3 regions of the Alteromonas sp. ABD4_190 genome follow, and region 2 is predicted to be linked to each of the others. Evidence: predicted binding sites of a transcription regulator. Region 2 holds the regulator's gene; each other region holds the start of a gene.
What was found. The regulator FliA, encoded in region 2, starts transcription of late flagellar genes. The targets are predictions, from matches to a motif close to CTAAAGNTNNNNNNNNNNNNGCCGATA.

Region 1 (2,272 bases), on a different contig from region 2:
TATCGCTTTTTCGTATTCATTTAACAGCAAATAGGTTCTACCTATCGCTACCTGTGCCCATAGTACAGGTCTACCTTCAATATACTCTTTTAGTACATCTAAAGCTTTTTGAGGTTGAGAGATGCGCCAATAGAGTTCAACTAGCAGTTGTTCGCAGTGTCCTTTGTAGTGCTGAGGGTTTTCTAACAGTGTCTCAATGTGATCTATGGCGCTATTGTATTCACCTTGCTCTATTAGGTTGAACGCTTGTTGAAGAAATTGTCGTTTTTGCCATGCACGAACAATACGAGATTTTAATTGTACTTGTGAGAAGGGCTTTATTAGAAAATCGTCTGGCCGCCGTTCAATACTGCCAAGCACTACCGGTCGAGCACTATCAGCACTGATAAGAATAAATACTGAGGTGGGGTTAATAAGCCTTCGCGTGCGCAACTCTTCTATCAGTTCATAGCCATTTTTGGTATCAGCCCCCAAGTGTAAGTCACAGATGACAATATCAAATTTATGTTTTTTACACAGCGATACTGCCTGTTCAGCCGAAGGCTTAGTAACAACATCAGACGCACCCATAGAATGCATTAGTCCTTTCAAAAGAAGAAGGAAAGGACGTTGGTCCTCAACAATCAATACTTGTTTGTTGCTAAATTGCATTTCGAATCCGTGAATAAACGCTTTATCATTATTTGAAAGTATATCTAACTTTAGAAAATAAGCTTAAGAAAAACATTATCTTGCCGACAACATACGTATACATAAACAGCACTGTGTACGTATGTCACCAGATTTGGCCTCAGCAAGTGAACAAACAACACTAGACCCCAGTATTTACTGGGAGCGAAGTGGTGTGCTCGCTCGTGCTTCATCACAGGGGGCATTGTTCTCGTTATACCTTGCAATGCAGCAGCATAGTGTAGCTGAACCGTTTGAAATTGAATCGGCCACGTCAGATGCTGACACTTCAAAAAGTATAGAAGCGCAACTTGCCGCATTAAATCACTACAGGCGTCCGTCGTTGTCCGTCAGTGAAAATGAGTGGACAGACATGCAAGTGCACTCAAATTTAGTCGCTATTGACTATGAAAGTGCACGCCTTTATCTGAGTATGAAGCCAGCGCCGTTAGCTCAAACTGATGACGCAAAACGCATTCCGGATGATGTTGTAAACAACTGCAGTCTAGCAACGCAGAAGCGATTAAAACGGCAATATGCCAAAGCCATAAAAGAAGATAATACGTTACTTTACGATATTATCTCTTCACAAGGCGACGATGATGACGGGAAATATGGGCAAGATATGCACCAAGCTACAACGCCAGACTTTTCTTCATTTGAAAATATCGCCTAGTTTTTAACGCTCAGTTTTGGTATATTCCGCGCCGCATTTTGCACTGGTCTTACGCTCCAATCAGCAAAGGTTAAAATATGTCTAAATATATTGTATGCGCAATGTATAAATTTGTTGCGCTTGAAAACTTTAAAGAAATCCGCCAGCCGCTTCTAGAAACTATGGAAGCAAATGGTATAAAAGGTACGCTTCTACTCGCTCACGAAGGCATTAACGGTACTGTTTCAGGTACCCGAGAAGGTATCGACGCATTGCTCGCTTATCTGAATAGCGATGAACGTATCAATCCTATCTCTTACAAAGAATCACTTCACGACGAACAGCCGTTCTATCGCACTAAGGTGAAACTTAAAAAAGAAATCGTGACCATGGGCGTTGAAGGTATCGACCCTCGCCAAACTGTGGGTACATACGTTAAGCCTAAAGACTGGAATGCACTAATAAGCGACCCAGATGTAACCGTAATTGACACCCGAAACGGTTACGAAATAGAAATTGGCACTTTCAAGAACGCCATCGACCCTAAAACCGACACGTTCCGCGAATTCCCAGAATACGTAGAAAAAGAACTCGACCCTTCAAAAAATAAAAAAGTGGCCATGTTCTGTACCGGCGGCATTCGCTGTGAAAAGTCGACAGCCTATTTGAAAGAGCAGGGGTTTGAAGAGGTTTATCACCTAGAAGGCGGAATTTTACAGTACCTTGAAGATGTGCCAAAAGAAGAGTCTATGTGGGAAGGCGACTGCTTTGTATTTGATAATCGCGTTGCGGTAAACCACGACCTTGAAAAGAGTCATTACGAACAGTGCTACGCGTGTCGACTTCCTATTACCGAAGAAGACAAACAAAGCGATAAATATGAGCCTGGCGTAAGCTGCCCACATTGCCATGGCACACATACTGACGAACAAATTGCCCGCTTTAGAG
Region 2 (2,272 bases):
TTCAATTACGTAGGTAAGGCGGGACTGTGCATCGGGAATATCGTCTGTAGCTAAATTTTTGATGCGATCGTCTATTTGGAAGTTGTTCAATGCGTCGTGAAGTTGACGCGTTAACTTTCCTACCTCAGCAAACAACTCAACATTTTCTTTCATTGAGACTGCTTCAAGTAGTGCATTAGCAGAGGTCTTGTCACCCTCTTCAAGATAAGTGACAAGTTGCTTTGCTTCTTCCAACGATATTGGAACGTTTACATTCATTGACATCCAGTAAACCTCATTTATCTGTTGAGCGTCTGGATCAACCTAAACGTTCGAATATTTTATCTAATTTTTCTTTTAACGTTGCTGCTGTGAAAGGTTTAACGACGTAGCCATTAACACCCGCTTGCGCGGCGGCAACAATTTGCTCTTTCTTCGCTTCAGCGGTAACCATAAGCACAGGCAAGTGCTTAAGCTTATCATCTGCTCTTATCGCGCGTAGTAAATCGATGCCCTGCATGCCAGGCATGTTCCAGTCAGTAACTACGAAATCGAAATCGCCTTGTTGTAACATTGGCAATGCAGTGCTTCCGTCATCCGCTTCCTGAATGTTGGCAAAACCCAAATCTTTGAGTAGGTTTTTGATGATGCGTCTCATGGTTGAAAAGTCATCGACCACGAGAATTTTCATGCTTTTATCCAAAATAGCCTCCACTGAGGGGTTAATTGTTATTAATCTCTATTCTTCGTCAGCTTGCCACGACTTCATTCGTGATTTGAGTTTTAACATGGCTTGACTGTGAATTTGACTGACTCTCGACTCACTTACGTCAAGAACCTCGCCTATTTCTCTTAAGTTTAGTTCTTCATCATAATAAAGTGAAAGAACAATCGCTTCTCGCTCGGGTAATGTCGTGATTGCATGGGCCAACGCTTTTTGAAAAGCCCCTTGCATCAAATCTTCCAGCGGTGCATCACTACCTCTAGTTTGCTCTGTAGTGATCACATCCTCCGACACCCCCAAATCTTCAATGCCCACCAACTTTCCAGCATTGACTTCATTAAGCATCTGATGATAATCCTGCAAGCTTACATTTAGCTTGTCAGCAATATCAGAATCTCTTGCGTCACGCCCAGTTTCACTTTCTACCTGAGATATCGCCTCAGTAATCGCGCGACCATTGCGGTGAACAGAACGTGGCGTCCAATCACCTTTGCGTATTTCGTCAAGCATGGCACCGCGGATGCGAATACCTGCAAATGTTTCAAAGCTTGCGCCTTTAGAACCGTCAAAATTCCGTGCGGCCTCTAGCAAGCCAATCATGCCTGATTGGATAAGGTCATCAACAAGTACACTCGCAGGCAGTCGCGCCATCAAATGGTGCGCAATTCGCTTAACCAGAGGCGCATGTCTTTCGACTAACTGCGATTTATCTGTTTGCTGTTGATAAGCGGCGGCCTTGCTGTTCAACGTTGACTTCCTACGGCTTTTTCTGCAACTAATTGTTCAATGAAAAATTCTAAGTGACCTCCAGGCTGCGCTGGAATAGGCCAAGTAAGCGCCCTGTTTGCTAGCTTGGTTATCGCTACGGCTGCAGGAGAGCCAGGAAAAGCATCAACAATAGCTGTTTGCTTACGCACAGCCTTGCGAATATTTTCGTCAAATGGCACCGTCGCCACTAATTCTAGTGCAACATCAAGAAAACGCCCTGTCACTTTGCTTAATTTGCTAAATAATTCCTGACCTTCTCGCACATCGCGAACCATATTGGCCACAACTTTAAAGCGAAAAACACCGTGCTCACGGTTAAGGATTTTTATCAGCGCATACGCATCAGTTAGTGATGTTGGCTCATCGCAAACCACCACCATGATATCTTGGGAGGCTTTAGAAAAGCTTAATACCATATCTGAAATGCCAGCAGCGGTGTCGACTATTAATACGTCTATTTGAGAACGCAGCTCGCTAAACGCTCTTATCAAGCCAGCGTGCTGTGTGGGTGAGAGTTCCGCCATTGACTGGGTTCCAGATGTGGCGGGAGCAATCTTAATACCGTGGGGGCCGGTTACTAAAACCTCGTCTAACGTGCACTCGCCAGAGAGTACGTGAGATAGGTTTTTCTCAACTCGCAGGCCTAACATCACATCTACGTTTGCAAGACCAAGGTCCGCGTCAAGAACCATTACACGCTTGCCCTGCTTCGCCATGGCGATAGCAGTGTTAAGCGTAATATTTGTTTTACCGACGCCACCTTTACCACCGGTGACGGCGATTACTTTGATTAACCGTGAT
Region 3 (2,272 bases), 1.8 Mb from region 2:
TCGCTTTGTTATCTACAAAATCTTGAACATTCACAAGCCACTCAACCGTCGTTGTTTGCTAAAAAATAGTATAGTCCATAACAAGATTACCATTGACTTCAGCACCCCATTATTCGTGTGAATAAAGGTAGGTAACTGTTTTGGATACTGATTTAGCCTAATCCCAAGATTGAGGAATTACCAGCCTAGATGTCTGGTCCAGCCTATAGTGCTATTTGCAACCATTTGAATATAAGATGTTTTTTCAATCGCCTTTATACTAAAGATTGAAGAATTATTTGGAATGATAACTTGCCTGTAGTGTAACTTTAGTTCATTTTTTGCTCTAACTTTTCTTTTCATTGTGGTGATGCCCTCCCAGTCATTGAAGTCGCTGAGGGTTAAGTCGAGCACAGGAAAGTTCGCTTTCGCTATGGTATCAATCACTAAATTGTTTGTATTTTCCTCTGGCCAAAACGGTGAAATAGCCACAAACGTGTCAGGCTGTAAATTAGGCTGTGTTTCTATAGAAGACAGGTAAGTGGTAGCAAGCATACCTTGCGCGATTACCATGCGATATCCGGTTTTGTCTTGTAAATAATTATCTAAAGCGTTGAGCTGCAATGTCAGGGCTTCTGTTGCCGCTTCAAAGTTGAGGTATTGCGTCAGTTGGTTACTTCGAGGGTGAATGACTAGCGCAGTTTCAGTCGGTGACGAGGCTTCCTCTGTCAACATTTCGCTGTCCTGTTCACCACTGGTTTCGGCGTTAGACGAGCTTATGGGCATATTGAAAGGGCTTATGATGACGTTCCAGCCTTTATCAGCAAGCATGTTAGCAAGGCTATTTCCTTGCGCCAAAGTAAGGCTAGACGGAAAGGGTTCAGTAAGCACGATAGCAACACCTAAGGGAAGCGGTGTTTTTGACTCTACTTCAATGATTGGGGCTTCCATTTCGCCTATCATAAGGGCTTTTACTTCACCTGGCAGATAAGCATTTTTTACGTCCGTAAAAAAGTCGCAATGAGCCGTCATAGGCAGCAGCGAAACAATCAATGCATAGGTTAAAAGGAGAGCGTGCCTTTTCATAAAAAATGGTATGCCTTTAACTATCACCTTGATACGGACAGTTTTGCCAGCATCAAATCAGTTTATAAACGAATTCGTTCTATTAAGATTATCGGCAACGCCCTTTAAAACTAAAATAATGTTGTTTAATAAAGGCCGAGACGCATTAAGGGGCTACTCAATGCGCTCTGAAAGTGGAGGTGGGCAATACGGACTAAAAGGGATGGTGACATTAAAGTGCAGCCAATGACCAAGTATTGGGTGGGAAAAACTCAAGCTTTCTGCATGTAGCTGTAAGCGAGAGGCCATGGATAGCGCTTCTTCATGGGCATAAAGTCTGTCCCCTAAAATAGGGTGGCCTAAAGCAAGCATATGCACGCGCAGTTGATGAGAGCGACCTGTGATGGGATAAAGGGCAACTAAAGAGTAGGGCAATCCATTTTCATCATGGTTACGCTCGACAACGTCAAAACGCGTCACTGCTTTCTTACCGCGCTCGAAATCTACCATTTGCTTCGGTCTGTTCGGCCAGTCGCAAATAAGGGGAAGGTTAACTTCTCCGCTGTCTTGTTCTACATGCCCATGAACTCGGGCGAAGTAACGTTTTTTAGTTTGCCGAAGTTCAAACTGTTTCGAGATATGGCGATGGCTGTCTTTATTGAGCGCCAGCACCAAAATACCTGAAGTCGCCATGTCTAAGCGATGTACTACTGTGGCGGTGGGATAAACACGGTTCACCCGGCTGATCAGCGAGTCTCGGTGCTCTAATGCCTTTCCTGGCACGCTTAACAGCCCGCTAGGCTTGTGCGCTACCACCACATCCTCATCTTGATACAGGATATCAAGATAAGGCGTCATAGGCGGGTTATAAACAAAACTCGGGTTTGCCATTATGTACTCGTTACTTCAACGTTGTTCTTTCAGTGCTTAACATTTTGCATTTACGGGTTGTTCACCACAATACGTATTGCGTCTAGCTGAACATCTGCTTCCTGAATGACCTTATCGAGCGCATTCATTTGCGTTTCAATAAATTCAATTTCGCTATCGCGCACAGCAGGGTTGCGCTTTTGAAGATCGCGTAAGCGCTGTATTTCATCATTCAATGTGCTATGCATATCGTTAAGGGCATCATGCTGCTTTTGGTTAGCTTGCTGATGAGCAAGCTTACGCGCCTTTTCTATGGCAAGCTCAAGCGGCTGTTGCAAGGCTTTTAGAAGCTGAGCCG

Region 1: a site for FliA is predicted at 714-740, ahead of ACXAFM_RS18025 (VC2046/SO_2500 family protein). Genes of this name have one in related genera too.
Region 3: a site for FliA is predicted at 1,155-1,181, ahead of ACXAFM_RS06420 (DUF3530 family protein). Genes of this name have one in related genera too.

What each region holds. Positions count from the first base shown of each region.
Region 1 is NZ_JBSWWN010000002.1:100,485-102,756, reverse strand. It holds gene ACXAFM_RS18030 (response regulator) at 1-651, opposite strand, end outside; gene ACXAFM_RS18025 (VC2046/SO_2500 family protein) at 773-1,345, shown strand; gene trhO (oxygen-dependent tRNA uridine(34) hydroxylase TrhO) at 1,423-2,272, shown strand, end outside.
Region 2 is NZ_JBSWWN010000001.1:3,283,878-3,286,149, reverse strand. It holds gene ACXAFM_RS14340 (protein phosphatase CheZ) at 1-264, opposite strand, end outside; gene cheY (chemotaxis response regulator CheY) at 299-682, opposite strand; gene ACXAFM_RS14330 (RNA polymerase sigma factor FliA) at 719-1,450, opposite strand; gene ACXAFM_RS14325 (MinD/ParA family protein) at 1,447-2,272, opposite strand, start outside.
Region 3 is NZ_JBSWWN010000001.1:1,470,167-1,472,438, reverse strand. It holds gene ACXAFM_RS06425 (hypothetical protein) at 1-34, opposite strand, end outside; gene ACXAFM_RS06420 (DUF3530 family protein) at 178-1,065, opposite strand; gene rluA (bifunctional tRNA pseudouridine(32) synthase/23S rRNA pseudouridine(746) synthase RluA) at 1,219-1,935, opposite strand; gene rapA (RNA polymerase-associated protein RapA) at 1,986-2,272, opposite strand, start outside.